DNA from 2 places in the Shewanella septentrionalis genome. Region 2 is predicted to be linked to the other one. Evidence: predicted binding sites of a transcription regulator. Region 2 holds the regulator's gene; the other holds the start of a gene.
The links. Region 2 encodes sigma-54, which starts transcription at its own class of promoters, with help from an activator protein. Its sites were predicted from a motif close to GTTGGCACGNNNNTNGNNT; they were not measured.
Positions count from the first base shown of each region.

Region 1: a site for sigma-54 is predicted at 3,742-3,760, ahead of glnA (glutamate--ammonia ligase). Genes of this name have one in related genera too.

Region 1 covers NZ_JAMTCC010000003.1:137,602-145,779, forward strand. The annotation lists gene NE536_RS02600 (GGDEF domain-containing protein) at 1-700, shown strand, start outside; gene typA (translational GTPase TypA) at 1,001-2,812, opposite strand; gene glnA (glutamate--ammonia ligase) at 3,848-5,257, shown strand; gene NE536_RS02615 (transposase) at 5,608-6,642, opposite strand; gene NE536_RS02620 (hypothetical protein) at 6,682-6,879, opposite strand; gene NE536_RS02625 (hypothetical protein) at 7,645-8,178, opposite strand, start outside.
Region 2 covers NZ_JAMTCC010000011.1:46,608-54,785, reverse strand. The annotation lists gene NE536_RS08205 (hypothetical protein) at 97-255, opposite strand; gene NE536_RS08200 (KpsF/GutQ family sugar-phosphate isomerase) at 535-1,512, shown strand; gene kdsC (3-deoxy-manno-octulosonate-8-phosphatase KdsC) at 1,512-2,063, shown strand; gene lptC (LPS export ABC transporter periplasmic protein LptC) at 2,060-2,620, shown strand; gene lptA (lipopolysaccharide transport periplasmic protein LptA) at 2,607-3,161, shown strand; gene lptB (LPS export ABC transporter ATP-binding protein) at 3,158-3,889, shown strand; gene NE536_RS08175 (RNA polymerase factor sigma-54) at 3,997-5,475, shown strand; gene hpf (ribosome hibernation promoting factor) at 5,504-5,791, shown strand; gene ptsN (PTS IIA-like nitrogen regulatory protein PtsN) at 5,794-6,237, shown strand; gene rapZ (RNase adapter RapZ) at 6,234-7,088, shown strand; gene NE536_RS08155 (HPr family phosphocarrier protein) at 7,075-7,350, shown strand; gene mgtE (magnesium transporter) at 7,691-8,178, shown strand, end outside.

The sequences.
Region 1 (8,178 bases), on a different contig from region 2:
AGTGTTGATATTTCGTCTAGAACACAAAGACTGGATGATTGCCCACAGTGGCATATCCATCCCCTACGGCTTAGCCCACAAAGGGGAGATTTACCCGATAGCACGATTAGAAGAGCGTAATGTCGAACTTGAGACCATGATCAAGGCACGCACCTGTGAGCTGGCAGAAGCCAATAGGCAACTCGAAATACTCAGCAATACCGATGGTTTAACCAATATCGGCAACCGCCGCCTATTTGACATGATGTTACAAACTGAGTGGAGCCGAGGACAAAGGAGCAATTCCTCACTGGCCCTCATCATGCTCGATATTGACCACTTCAAACAATTTAACGATCACTATGGCCACCTCGCCGGCGATGATTGCCTTAAACAACTGGCCAGTACTTTATCCCAATCGGGCCGCAGAGCCGGCGAACTCGTGGCTCGCTACGGTGGTGAGGAATTTGTCATTCTGTTGCCCAATATCGACAAACAAACGGTACTCGACACAGCGCAGCATATTCATCAGTTAATCCAAGCCATTGCCATTCCACATGCGAATACCGACCTTGGTATTGTGACCGTCAGTGCAGGAGTCGCTTATCTGCAACCCTCAAACCAACAAAGCCATTTAGAGTTAGTTCGCCAAGCCGATGCCGCGCTTTACCGTGCAAAATCAGCAGGCCGCAATTGCATACGGGTGATGGATGAGGAGTAATACAGGATCTCAAGATTCAGCATTTTTAACTAATCGCCGGCATACCCTATTTTCTCATTGCAGAACAACAGAGTTACAACGTTGAGCAGAGCCCAACGTGCCACAGAGAATATATGCAGCAAGAACTAAGCTTTTAGCTGTATAACGAAGAAAACGCCACATCTGATCCATAGTGCAAACTATCGATATGCCCATGACCAAATCAGCCCCAACAAAAAGCCCCGCATAGTTTCCTATGCAGGGCTTTTTAAACCGATTGACTCACCTTAAGGGTGTGCAACCTGAATCAACAGGCTGGCATTAACCGCGGTTAAAGCGCTTACGATCGTTTTCAGTCAAGTGTCTCTTACGAACACGGATGCTCTTAGGTGTTACTTCAACCAATTCGTCATCATCGATGAACTCAAGCGCTTGCTCAAGTGTCATTGTGATTGGCGTAGTCAGCACTTGCGCTTCGTCAGTACCTGAAGCACGCATGTTGGTCAGCTGCTTACCTTTCAGACAGTTAACTGTCAGATCGTTTGAGCGAGCATGGATACCAACTACTTGGCCTTCGTATACTTCAGCAGCGTGGCCAATAAAGAGACGGCCGCGGTCTTGTAGACCGAACAGTGCGAATGTCAGAGCCTTACCTGTCGCGTTAGAAATCAATACGCCGTTAGCGCGTTGACCGATATCGCCACCTTTGTGTGGACCGTAATGGTCAAACGAGTGGTAAATTAGACCTGTACCAGAAGTCGCTGTTAAGAATTCAGTTTGGAAACCGATTAAACCGCGGCTTGGGATAATAAAGTCGATACGTACACGACCTTTGCCATCAAGCTGCATGTCTTTCATTTCAGCTTTACGGGTACCTAACTTCTCGATCACTGTGCCTTGATCTTCTTCTTCAACGTCAACAGTTAACGTTTCGAATGGCTCACACAATTCACCGTCGATGGTTTTCAGAATAACTTCTGGACGTGATACAGCTAACTCATAACCTTCACGACGCATGTTTTCAATCAAGATTGATAAATGCAATTCACCACGGCCTGATACGCGGAAGCGATCTGGACTTTCAGTTTCTTCAACACGCAGTGCCACGTTGTGGACCAATTCTTGTTGTAAACGCTCAAGAATGTTACGTGAAGTCACATACTTACCTTCTTTACCCGCAAAAGGTGAAGTGTTGACTTGGAACGTCATGGTCAGAGTTGGTTCATCAACTGATAATGGCGGTAACGCTTCTACAGCACCAGCAGCACAGACAGTGTCAGAAATTTTCAACTCACCTAAACCAGTGATAGCAACGATATCACCTGCGTTAGCAACTTCAACTTCAGTACGCTCTAGACCCATGTAACCTAATACTTGGCCCATTTTACCGTTACGGGTTTTGCCATCAGCACCAACAATAGTGACTTGTTGGTTAGTTTTGATGCTACCACGCTTGATACGGCCGATACCGATAACACCCACGTATGAGTTGTAATCCAGCTGCGAAATTTGCATCTGGAAACTACCTTCTGAGTCAGCATCAGGGAATGATACTTTTTCAACGATAGTTTGGAACAGCGGCGTCATGTCTTCACTTGCAACATCTGGATCTAAAGTTGCAAAACCGTTTAACGCTGAAGCGTAAACGATTGGGAAATCTAACTGCTCGTCAGTTGCGCCTAAGTTATCGAACAGGTCGAATACTTGGTCGATAACCCAATCAGGGCGCGCGCCTGGACGGTCAATTTTGTTGATAACAACGATTGGCTTTAAGCCTTGAGCAAACGCTTTCTTCGTTACGAAGCGAGTTTGTGGCATTGGACCGTCAACGGCATCAACTAGCAATAATACTGAGTCAACCATAGACAGAACACGCTCAACCTCACCACCGAAATCGGCGTGGCCTGGGGTATCAACGATGTTGATACGGTAGTCGTTCCACTTGATGGCAGTATTTTTTGCCAGAATCGTGATCCCACGTTCCTTTTCAAGATCGTTGGAGTCCATCACCCGCTCAGTAGCTTCTCCTCGGGTTGCAAGGGTGCCTGACTGTGACAGCAACTTGTCTACCAGGGTCGTTTTGCCATGGTCAACGTGTGCAATAATGGCGATGTTACGTAAATTCTCTAGCACGGATAAACCTCTTACCATCAAACAAAAATAGGGATATTTCAGTAATTCGTTATAGTGTCCTAACTCGACCCACCATAATAAAAAGCGTGCCATTCTACTCCAGAGCGGCCTTGGCGCACAGGATTATTTTTGAACACTTATAAAACAATCCGCCGATCCTTGGGTAATTCCTGCCAATATTCCATTGAGTGAAATCCTCTACCGCCACAGTTAAAGCACTGTTCAATTGCCATATTCGTAGGAAAAATCCGAGTTAAACAGCTGAATTTCCTATTTTTCATAATCTAGACGCAAAGTATTTCTGCTGATTTAAACATCAATCAAATTGATGTTCACGTGACAAAATCATCTCGACGTGAAACAGCAATAATTTCTAGCGCAGATTTAACTGGGCGTTGATATTGGCATTTATGACCGCGAAAACTGAATGCCTTTAAGACTCACTTCATTGTCACGCAATACCTTTATTACGCATCACTTATTTCACTTGGCCTGTGAACAGCAAAGACATTTCGCACATGAGAACGAACTCTTTCCTAATAATATGATAATAAACCACTATTGAATTGAGAATGCATGGCATAGTTGAACAGACTAGCGTGGTTTTATGACAACTATGCGGCGGTGAAATCGCCCAGAGAAAATAGTCCAGAATAGTGCTGAAATAGTTACTAGATTCAGTGCCGCTATCCTTATGTAGTCCTCCCTGTGAGCCAAGGCGCGATTGCCATCTCACTGCCACATAAGCGATGCATACTAGTGCTTTGAACCTTATGCTTTGAAACTTAGCTTTGCATGAATCAATTCAGTGCGCACCAAAATGGATGAATGCACCAAAATGCCTCAGTCAATAGCACCAAAGTGGTGCAAACGTGAATCCAATTAAGTGCAGTAAAGATTTTAAACCATGTTAATCAGTAGCTTAAATTATTGGCATGGATATCGCTATATAGCTCGTAAGTTTGGCTCAAGATAAATCACTTGAGTTAAAAGATTATAGAAGGGGCATCCCTTTACCCTACCGGAGGCTTGAGAATGTCAGTTGAATCAGTTTTAAAGCAACTTGAAGAATTAGAAGTTAAGTTCGTTGATTTACGTTTTACCGACACTAAAGGTAAAGAGCAGCACGTATCTATTCCTTCTCATCAGGTAGATGCTGATTTCTTCGAAGACGGCAAAATGTTTGACGGTTCTTCTATCGCAGGTTGGAAGGGTATTAACGAATCAGACATGGTACTGATGCCAGATCCAACGACATTCGTACTGGATCCTTTTACCGAAGAAACCACAGCGCTGATCCGTTGTGACATTCTTGAACCAGGCACTATGACGGGTTATGACCGTGATCCACGTTCAATTGCTAAAAAAGCAGAAGCTTACCTGATCTCTACTGGTATCGCTGATACTGTTTTGATTGGCCCAGAACCAGAATTCTTCCTATTTGACGATGTCCGTTTCGGTACTGACATGTCAGGTTGTTTCGTTAAGATCGACGCTAAAGAAGCGGCTTGGAACTCAGCGACTAGCTACGAAGGCGGCAACACTGGTCACCGTCCATTTGTTAAAGGCGGTTACTTCCCAGTTGCACCGGTTGACTCATCACAAGACCTACGTAGCGCTATGTGTTTAGTGCTCGAAGAAATGGGTCAAGTGGTTGAAGCGCATCACCACGAAGTGGCGACTGCAGGTCAAAACGAAATCGCTACTCGCTTCAATACTTTGACTAAGAAAGCGGATGAAATCCAAATTCTGAAGTACGTAGTGCACAACATGGCACACGCTTACGGCAAGACGGCGACTTTCATGCCTAAACCTATCGTTGGCGACAACGGTAGCGGCATGCATGTTCACCAATCTCTGGCGAAAGACGGTGTTAACTTGTTCGCTGGCGACAAATACGCAGGTTTAAGTGAAACAGCTCTGTACTACATAGGTGGTATCATCAAGCACGCTCGCGCGCTGAACGCTTTCACTAACCCAAGCACTAACTCTTACAAGCGTTTAGTGCCACACTTTGAAGCACCTGTTATGTTGGCCTACTCTGCCCGTAACCGCTCTGCATCAATCCGTATTCCAGTGGTACCAAGCCCTAAAGGCCGTCGTATCGAAGCGCGTTTCCCAGATCCACATGCCAACCCATACTTAGGTTTCGCAGCGCTGCTGATGGCCGGTCTTGACGGTATCCAAAACAAGATCCACCCAGGCGAAGCAATGGACAAAGATCTGTACGATCTGCCTCCAGAAGAAGCGGCTGAAATCCCACAAGTGGCAACGTCATTAGAAAACGCCCTTGAAAACCTGCAAGCTGACCATGAGTTCCTGACTAAAGGCGGCGTGTTCAGTGAAGATTTCATCCAATCTTATATCGTACTGAAAACAGCTGAAGCTGAGCGTGTAGCACGTACTACTCACCCACTTGAGTTTGAAATGTACTACAGCCTGTAATGGCTAACGACATGTAATTACTTACTGTATAAATGAAGCTGTAAAATATAAAAGCCCCAACAGTTTTGCTGTTGGGGCTTTTTTGTATCGCTATTTTAATAATGCAACGAAATCAAACGACTGTTGAATCAGTTCTCTGAAGATTTGATTCATCTTAAGGGAAAAACTGCCCCAAAATAGCTGCAAACGGGGCGCTAGCGCTGGCTTTAGCAGTTGGCGTGAATCAGTCTGGTGTAGAGTGATTCACATGCTCATTTTTGGACAAAAGCGTGCTACGTTTTGCGCGAAATTACCTTCATTTAGGATAAACAAGCATAATCCTCAGCGCTGAATCCTGAGCAGTGATGAGCCTATGGATGTAATGCTTGGCTTGAGGCTTTACCTTTACACCATTTACCGCTGTTGTGCTGCTTTTTAAACTCGCACATGCTATCCCATCGACCACTTATGCCACTGTATTGACGACGAAATTCTTTGGCTGACGTGAGCCACGCCTCGGGCGCAATGCCTAATTCATTGAGTAGTTTGGGCCGCTGATTATCGATATGGCCTTTTTTATCAAGGCGAATAGCGCGGCCCGTCCAATCAATAAGTTCGAGATAATCGGCAAAATGAAACGGAATTCCCGCTTGCTCATTCAGGTGTGCTGCACCATCGAATTGGGCAAGAGATTTGTGGGGGATGTGAGCTTGATTGGTTGAGGAATTTGTTTGTAAGGTTGAGATGGTTAATGGGCGATTTGGTGAATATAGCGAGTTAATTCGCTCCTGAATCGATGTAAAATCAGAGGATTGCAAAGAGTTGGCGATACCCGCTCGAATAGGATTTAAATCGACATACATCATACACGCCAGCAGGGCTTGCTCATCTAACAGTGCTTGCGACTTAAAACGACCTTCCCAAAAGGCGCCTTTACACTCATCTTCACGATTGGCCTTGCGGGCAATTTCTTCATTTAAACAGCGCATAAACCAACTGATACTACTTAATCGTTCATGCCACTCTGCAAGTAAGCGATCAAGTAACATCACTTCACCGTCGATTAAAGCATCACCATTCATATACTTAGTCGCGACAGCATGGCCTTTAGTAATTTGACACCAGCGACGAATAATATCTTTTTGCGTTAGCGATTTGGCCTTGTCGACATCAATTTTAAGCACTAAATGATAGTGATTACTCATCACCGCATAGGCACAAATATCGATACAAAATATCGCGGACAAAGCTTTGATTTTATCGACAATCCAGCCGCGTCGGTGCTGATAACTGCGACCAGTAAGTTTATCCTCACCACACAAAAAAGCTCTTCGAACACAGCGATTTATCACATGATAGAAAGGTGTCGCATTAGCATCAATTAACTGTCTTCTGGCCGAGGTCATGACAAGCTCCACTAAGACAAAATCAGTATAATTTAAAGCCTAGTCAAAGAAACTAAAAAACACAAAAAGATATGGCTGTCCCCAGTTTTGTAATATTTTTACATCATAAAACTCAGGATGACGGGAAAAATCATTAATAGTCACCGCTTGGATAGAAAAGCTAAAAAAAAATGAAAATAAAAGCATTTTTAATCTATCACAAGATACTGAAAAAACACTAAAAAGGAAGCGATTCATAAAACCTCTTTGTCTTTAAAAGTTATATAAAAGTACTAACTAGCTGTTCCGAATAGTCGATCGCTGCACTCGTAAAGTTTCTACAAGGGACTCGGAGCACGCATCGAGCGCTGAGTCTTGCCACCTTCAGGCTTTGGCGCCAGATTACACAAATGCCTTAACCCACATGGGTTCCGGCAAGATATAGCACTATTAAAAATCAATACTCAACTTATAAACAACAATGATAACCAATATTTATGGTTAAATAAAAATGAAAACATCATTATGAATAATTGCAACCAATCATCAAAACTTACCATGAAAATAATTAAAAGCCATGAAAGCAAATGAAAAAAACGTAACAAAAGAAAGTAAAAAGTTCAAATAAATCAATCTGCGGTATAAGAAAATTTCTTTTAAAAAATACGAAATCTATAAAATCGGAATTGAAAATAACAATACTAAAATGGAGGCGTCAGCATTATTTACATCTAACGATGCATACCCCCAAAGAAGAGTTGTAATAATGTAAAAAACTAACCAGAATGTGTTTGTCTCAATTTTCATAATATTTACCAAAAAAATGAGGGGAAGCTTACCCCCTCATTTATAAATAATTAGCGCTGAGAGTTCATAGCATCAACAGCACCAAAAGCAAATCCTGCTGATGCGGCAATATATCCCTGCTTTTTCTTTTTTTAAAGTTAATGCAACCATTCACCATTTTACTTTACGTTTTACGAGCTAATTTAATAAAAACTATTCCATGAAGGTTTTATAAAACTATGTTTTATTTCTGTAGAATGTAAATGCATCAAATATGATTTTATCAGTTGTTATTTGCTTTTTAATCTCATTCAACTCGAAATAAGTAACTAACTTACCGTTGATGATTTTCTCCGGGGTCCAATTACCATCTAGTAAAACTATATTTTTTACTCCAAAATATTCCAATGCTTCGACGGTATAACTCCACAATTGCACTCTGTCACTATAAAAAACAGCAGGTTTAACTTGACCGTATATAGTGATAAGCATGCTTACGTCAACTTTTTTAAAAAAAAGACACTCATCTATAACTTTGTCTATTTGTGTGATTAAGGATATGTTTGATAAAATATTTTCATTACAGTCATTTGAAAAGCCAAATATTGCATTCATGTCTGCTGGTGTTAATTTTTCATTTTTTAATCTAATATTGCCACCATGCCAGCCAAGAAATGATTTTTTACTTAAATATTTATGGTTACCTGCTAAAAAAAGATAATTAGCACATGAGGATATACAATATTTGTCAACCTCAACATCTAAATTTTT
Region 2 (8,178 bases):
ATCGCCCTGCGATACTTTCAATTTGCCTCATTTACAGCGAAAATGCGCCCTAAGTTTTCACTCTGCACAGGTAAAATGTTACTTAATGTTTTCAACCTAGTTGCAGAATTGGCGATATTGGCTAATTCGTTCGCACTTAGCTCGCTCTTCGTCCACTTTTAGGTGCGATGCGTCGATATACGAGTGTGAAATAGAGGCATCCCGTGCGGTAATACCCGCCGCGATACGGGATAAATCCATTGAAATAAACGACAAAGACGATGATATTGCTCAAGACCTTCTGCCGCTAAACAGGTTATTGTGCATGAATAGCTGCCGCAGCTGAACTTGACGAGTCGGATCAATCGCTCTAGCCTGCCGCAATTGTTTTGTTGTTTTAGGGAATTCACCACAACAAGACATAAGCTAAATCGTCTGAAAACAAACTAAAACTTGGCAGAAAGCCTATTACATATCATCTTTATCGCGTACCAAATTGTGCTATTCCAATCCCATCAATGGGGCGACAAAGACAATGCAAAAAGAGAGATAGACATGGTAGACAAATCACAACTGCGCCAATGGGGCTGTAAAGTTATCGACATTGAAAAGTCAGCCCTAGACAATCTTTATCAATATGTTGATTCGGCCGAATTTGCAGAAGCTTGCGAGTTGATCCTTAACTGCACAGGCAAAGTGATTGTCATGGGAATGGGCAAATCGGGCCATATCGGTAATAAGATTTCTGCCACCCTCGCCAGCACAGGAACGCCCGCATTTTTTGTGCATCCGGGTGAAGCCAGCCACGGCGATCTCGGTGTATTAGCCGATAACGATGTGATTTTAGCGATTTCTAATTCTGGTGAGTCGAGCGAAATCCTCACCTTAATGCCCGTCATCCAACGTATGGGCGTGCCCGTTATCGCGGTAACAGGTAAACCCGAATCGAACATGGCGCGCTTATCTAAAGTACATTTATGTATTGAAGTCCCAGAAGAAGCTTGCCCACTTGGACTCGCGCCAACGTCAAGCACTACCGCGACCTTAGTGATGGGCGATGCCATTGCCATTGCGCTACTGCAGGCAAAAGGCTTTACCCGTGATGACTTTGCTATGTCCCATCCTGGCGGTGCTTTAGGGCGAAAGTTATTGTTAAAAGTCTGCGATGTCATGCATAGCGGTGATGACTTACCGCTCGTTAACCACGATATTTGCATCACAGAAGCCCTGTACGAAATTTCCAAAAAAGGCTTAGGCATGACGGCGATTATCGATGATCAGCGCAAGCTGGTTGGTATCTTCACCGATGGTGATTTACGCCGCGTTATCGATGCCGAAGTGAATCTACGTACTACACCCATCGCCGATGTGATGACCCGTAACTGCGTGACCATCACAGACGGTGTGTTGGCCGCCCAAGCGCTGCAAGTGATGGACTCAAAAAACATCAACGGATTAATTGTTATCGATAAAGACCGCCATCCAATCGGCGCTCTTAACATGCTAGACATGGTTAAAGCAGGAGTCATTTAATGCCACAGCAAGGATTTTACGGCCCAATCAGTGATGATGTGTGGCAACGCGCGCAAAAGATTAAACTGTTGATCTGTGACGTCGACGGGGTGTTTTCCGACGGTCGTATTTACCTAAGCAATAGCGGCGAAGAGCTAAAAGCCTTCCACACCCGCGACGGCTATGGCGTGCGCTCGATACTCACCAGCGGTTTTAATCTTGCGGTTATCACTGGACGTCAATCCAAAATCGTTGAAAACCGTATGACAGCCCTTGGCGTAACCCATATTTACCAAGGCGTAGATAATAAGTTCGAGCCCTATGAAGCATTGCTCGCACTCTATGGTGTCACCCCGGAAGAAGTAGCATATATCGGTGATGATATTGTCGATTTACCCGTGATGAATGTCGTCGGTTTAGCGGTCAGTGTGGCCGATGGTCATCCCTATGTGCGTCAGCACGCCCACTTTGTCACTACGCTCAATGGTGGCCACGGTGCACTGCGTGAACTCACAGATCTGTTGCTACTCAGTCAAAATAAATTCACTTCGGCCCATGGAATGAGTATATGAGTCGTGTGACACTCGCGATTATTGCTTTTTTTGGAACTGCATTAGTGCTGTATTGGCAAGTGCAGAACAAACACAGCGGTGATACCGATAATAGAGTTAAAGATCAGAATACCCCAGATTTCATCATTGAAGATCTGCGCAGTGTTGAGTTCAATGAACAAGGGCTAGTCAATAGCCGTGTGACGGCGAAACACATGGAACATTATGATTCAACGAATCAAACTTACTTTACTCAACCTGTTTATCTTGTTTATCCAGACCAAGGTAAAGCACAATGGCAACTCAGTGCAGATCAGGGCAAGCTAAACAAGGAAACGGGCAAGGTTGTACTCGAAAACAATGTTATTATTGATGCCATTAGCGCAGAAGAACCGATCCAGACCTTGTCCACCAGTTATCTGGAACTCGATCTCAATACGATGATAATGACCTCTGACCGTACCATTTACGTCACAGGGAAAGATTTTAATATTCAAGGCCAAGGCCTTTATGCCGACCTCAACGCGCAGGAAGTGAAATTGACCAGTCAGGTAGTAGGAACATATGAAGCAAAATAACGTATTACTTGCCAGCCTAATGCTAATAATGAGCATGAGCGCCTTTGCTAAAGTCGACGACCTAAAGCAGGAAGTTAAAATCAAAGCAGTGAGCCAAACGGCAGATATCAAGAACAACCAGATCATCTTCTTTGGTCCGGTGGAAGTTACCCAAGGCTCGATAAAAATCCAAGCAAATGAACTGCGTGCATTTTCTGCCGAAGGTGAAAATAGCAAAATTTTAGTGGCCACTGGTAACCCCGCAACTTACAGCCAAGTGTTAGACGATGGCCGTCCAGCCTCGGCGAGCGCGAAAGAAATTCGTTACGATATGGCAAGCCGTACCCTGACACTGAAAGGCCAAGCTTCGTTAGATCAAGCAGGTAGCCAAGTGACGGGTAATGTGATCCGCTATAACATCATCCAGCAAAAATTGATTGCAGAAAGCACAGGTAGTGGTGACGATCGCGTGATCACTATTATTCAGCCTGAAAGCTATCAAGATGATGCCAAACCAGACGCGCCAGCGGATAAACCTGTGAAAAAGCAGGACTCTAAATGACCCAAATCACCCTAAGAGCACAAAATCTGGCGAAGAGTTATAAGAGTCGCCAAGTGGTTAAAGACGTCAGTCTAACGGTAAAGACAGGTCAAGTTGTTGGACTGCTCGGCCCGAACGGCGCGGGTAAAACTACCACCTTTTACATGGTCGTCGGTCTGGTTAAGAGCGATAAAGGCCACATCTTTATCGACGATGATGATTTAACCGCAGATCCTATGCACCTGCGCGCCCGCAAAGGCATAGGTTACTTGCCACAGGAAGCCAGTATCTTTCGTAAACTGACCGTCCATGACAACATCATGGCCGTGCTGCAAACGCGTAAAGAACTAAAAAAAGAGCAAAGGGAAGAAGAGCTAGAGCATCTGCTTGAAGAGTTCCACATCACCCACATCCGTGACAGCCAAGGCATGTCATTGTCGGGCGGTGAACGTCGCCGTGTCGAAATTGCGCGGGCGTTAGCAGCAAATCCTAAGTTCATTTTGCTCGATGAACCCTTTGCTGGTGTCGATCCGATTTCGGTTATCGACATTAAAAAGATTATCGAACAGCTCAAAAGTCGTGGCCTTGGCGTGTTGATCACAGACCACAATGTCCGTGAGACATTAGATGTGTGTGAACATGCCTATATCGTGAGTCACGGAAACTTGATTGCCGAAGGAACACCCGCAGAGATCTTAGACAATCAGCAAGTTAGGGCTGTGTACTTAGGTGAACAATTCAGGCTATAGTTAATCAAGCGGAGCCAATGCAGGCAATTTATGCCACCATTGGACTCCACTCAAGATGATAACAAGCGACCTCATCCAACAATAATAACGTAGGGATCAGCGGTAACATGAAAGCGTCACTCCAGCTCAAACTGGGTCAACAGTTAACCATGACGCCACAATTACAACAGGCCATCCGTCTGTTGCAACTGTCGTCATTAGAACTGCAGCAAGAGATCCAGCAAGCCTTAGATTCTAATCCCCTTCTCGAGCTGGAAGAGGATCAATTCGACGCCACTAAAGACCCTGTAAACCAAACGCTATCCGATACGGATTTCAGTGAATCTAGCACCCTGCCGCCAGAAAAAGACAGCTCCACCATAGATACGGCAGAGTCGCTCACGAAAGAGTCCATGCCCGACGAACTCCCCATGGACACCACATGGGATGAAGTGTTCACCGCCTCTCCTAATTCTGGCCCCGGTGGCAGTCGTGAAGACGATATGCCCTTCCAAGGTGAGACCAGTGAAGGCTTGTATGAACACTTAGAATGGCAAAAAAACCTCACGCCGTTTTCTGAAACCGATTTAGCCATTGCCACCGCCATTATTGATGCCATCGACGATCAAGGCTATCTCACCCAAAGCACTGACGAAATCCTCGAAGCCATGGGCAATTCTGAGGTTGAGCTCGACGAAGTAGAAGCCGTACTCAAGCGCATTCAACATTTTGATCCCATTGGTGTTGCCGCCCGCGATTTAAGCGAGTGCCTGTTGATCCAACTGTCGCATTTCGCCGCTGATACGCCCAACCTAGAAAACGCCCGCATGCTGATCAAAGATCATTTAGATCTGATCGCCGCCCGCGATTTTAGATTGTTGATGCGTAAGACTAAATTAAAAGAGGATGAGTTAAGAGACGGCATCGCGCTTATCCAAACCCTCAATCCTCGCCCAGGTTTATTGATTACGCCCAACGATGACGAATACGTCATCCCAGATGTGTCTGTGTCGAAGAAAAATGGCCGCTGGGTGGTTGAGCTGAATCCTGACTGCATGCCAAAAATCAATGTAAACCAACATTATGCCTCGATGGCGCGCAGCACTAAAAGCCAAGCCGATAGCCAATTTATTCGTGGTCATCTGCAAGAGGCTAAATGGTTTATCAAGAGTTTAGAGAGCCGTAATGATACCCTGTTGAAGGTGGCGAACTGTATCGTCCAATATCAGCAAGGTTTCTTTGAATACGGTGAAGAAGCCATGAAACCTATGGTGCTGAACGATATTGCCGAAGCGGTAGAAATGCATGAGTCGACCATCTCAAGGGTGACGACACAGAAATACATGCATACCCCTAAGGGACTTTTTGAACTAAAATACTTCTTCTCTAGCCACGTCGGAACTGACGATGGTGGGGAGTGCTCATCCACAGCAATCAGAGCCTTCATTAAGAAACTGGTTGCAGCGGAAAACCAGAAAAAACCATTAAGCGACAGTAAGATGGCACAACTTCTGGCAGAACAAGGGATCAACGTAGCCCGCAGAACCATTGCGAAGTACCGAGAGGCTATGCTCATTCCGCCTTCTAATCAGCGTAAAAGTTTATAACCTACAGTGGATATCGGAGGACGTTTCTATGCAAATAAACCTGAGTGGACACCATGTCGAAATTACCGAATCGTTACGCGCATATGTAGAAGAAAAGTTTTCAAAACTTGAACGCCATTTCGAACAGATCAATAATGTGCACGTTGTGCTCAATGTCGAGAAAATGCAACAGATTGCCGAAGCGAGAATAAATCTTATCGGTGGTGAAGTTTTTGCTACTTCAGAGCATGCTGACATGTATGCCGCTATAGACGCCCTGATTGACAAGCTTGATCGTCAGGTTATTAAACACAAAGAGAAGTTAACAAAACACTAATAATGGAACTTTGTACCATACTGCGGCCGGAGTGCACTACCTGCGCCACTCCGGGCAGCAAGAAAAAGGTACTGGAACTCATCAGCGACTTAGTCGCTGCCCAGTACCCGACCCTCTCATCTCAAGAGATATTCGAAAGCCTAGTGGCGCGCGAAAAGATGGGGAGCACAGGTATAGGTAACGGCATCGCCATTCCACATGGTCGACTAGCCGATATAGATCAGCCCATTGCCATACTCATTAAGTGTGAAGAGCCGATAGCATTCGATGCTATCGATAAGCAACCTGTTGATATTTTATTTGCACTACTGGTGCCTGCTGACCAATGTCAGCAACACTTAAGTACCTTGTCTTGCATGGCCGAAAAGCTGAGCGACAAGCAAATATTAAAGCAATTACGCAAGACGCATGATGAAACGGAACTCTATCAGGTAATCACTGGATGAAACTGGTCATAGTGTCGGGCCGCTCAGGCTCAGGCAAATCTGTCGCCCTAAGGGTACTCGAAGATCTCGGCTATTATTGTGTCGATAACCTTCCCTTGCCCTTAATCGGCACTTTGCTTGAGCAACTCAAAGGCAGTAACGATCTCGTCGCCATCAGTGTCGACGTGCGTAACATGCCTGAGCAGGATAAAGTCTTAGTGAAGCAACTCGCGAGCCTGCCTCCTGATACTGAGTTAACCAGCTTCTTCCTCAATTCCAGCGATAAAATTCTGCTTAAGCGTTACAGCGAGACCCGCCGTTTGCATCCTTTGTCGAAGAGCCAAGTCTCTTTGCAAGAAGCGATAAAGCTGGAAGGGAAACTGCTCGAGCCTATGTCAAAACTGGTCGATCACTACATAGATACGTCGAATTTGAATATCTATGATTTAAGCGATCAAGTGAGACAAATTCTGCTCGGCAGCGTCGATAAAGAGTTAGTGATTAACTTCGAGTCCTTTGGCTTTAAGCACGGTATGCCAACCGAAGCCGACTTTATGTTTGATGTACGCTTTCTGCCTAACCCACACTGGGAACTGGCGCTGCGTCCATTGACAGGCTTAGATGAGCCCGTGGCTGAGTTCTTAAATCGTCAACCACTCGTGAATAAGTTCATCTGGCAAATCGAAAATTTACTGGAAACTTGGCTGCCGCATCTCGAGCGCAACAATCGCAGTTATTTAACTGTAGCGATTGGCTGCACGGGTGGACAACACAGATCGGTTTACGTCGCAGAGCAATTGGCTAAACGCTTTAGTAACGGTAAACATAAAGTTTATGCCCGCCATCGAGAGCTGAATAATGCCAAAGCTTGAACGTCAGATCACCATCTGTAACAAACTGGGATTACATGCCCGTGCCGCCACTAAGTTGGTGGTACTGGCATCCGAGTTTGATGCGACCATCACCTTAATACAAGGCGATAAACAGGCATCGGCCGCCAGCGTGCTTGGCTTATTGATGCTTGAGACTGGCATGGGTAAAACCATTAAACTTATCGCCGAAGGCCCAGATGCTGAGCCCGCTCTGGATGCCATTTGTGCCTTAATCGACGCTAAGTTTGACGAAGCCTGTTAGTTTGATTTCATACTCAGTGTTCCGCACAGGCACTCAGATCAGTACACATCACACTTAGCACTGCTTATTTGTGCAGTTCACATCTCGTTTCAAAAGCTTGGCGACATATTTGTCGCTCGACGGCACGAACCATAGGCGATTACACTAGCGAGCATTACCGCTGACTCACCTTAGTCTTAGCCGCCTTAATCTATGCGTAAAACGCATGACCTATGCCAGAGCGCTCTATCTGTGACTGAAGCATAGCTATCGCGAAGTCACCGCTAAGTCTCAGCCCTGCGCAAAGCAGCGCACTCTCGAACCAATTTGCCGCACAGTGGCGGACAACTATGGAGGACAAATGCCCGTAGATAATTCAGAAAACGATCACACCGGACATAGTCTCGACCAGTTAAACCAAGCGCTTAGCAGTGGCATGTTTGTGCACGTGCGTAATATGCTGCAGAAAATGGCCGCCTCAGATATCGCGCTGATCTTAGAATCCTCACCACCCAGCGCCAGACAAGTGCTGTGGCAGCTTATCGATCAAGAACAAATAGGCGACATACTCGACGAGTTAAGCGAAGAACTCAAAGATCCGCTGATCCGCAGCATGAGTCCTGAGCGGGTTGCAAAAGCGACAGCGAGCATGGACACCGATGATCTGGCCTATATTCTGCGTAGTCTTCCCGACGCCGTTTACAAGCAAGTGCTGCAGTCGATGACAGAACAAAACCGCCAGCGGGTAGAACAGGCTTTATCCTATCCCGATGAGACCGCCGGCAGCTTGATGAACACAGATACCGTTACTCTAAAACCCGATGTGAATATCGATGTGGTGCTGCGCTA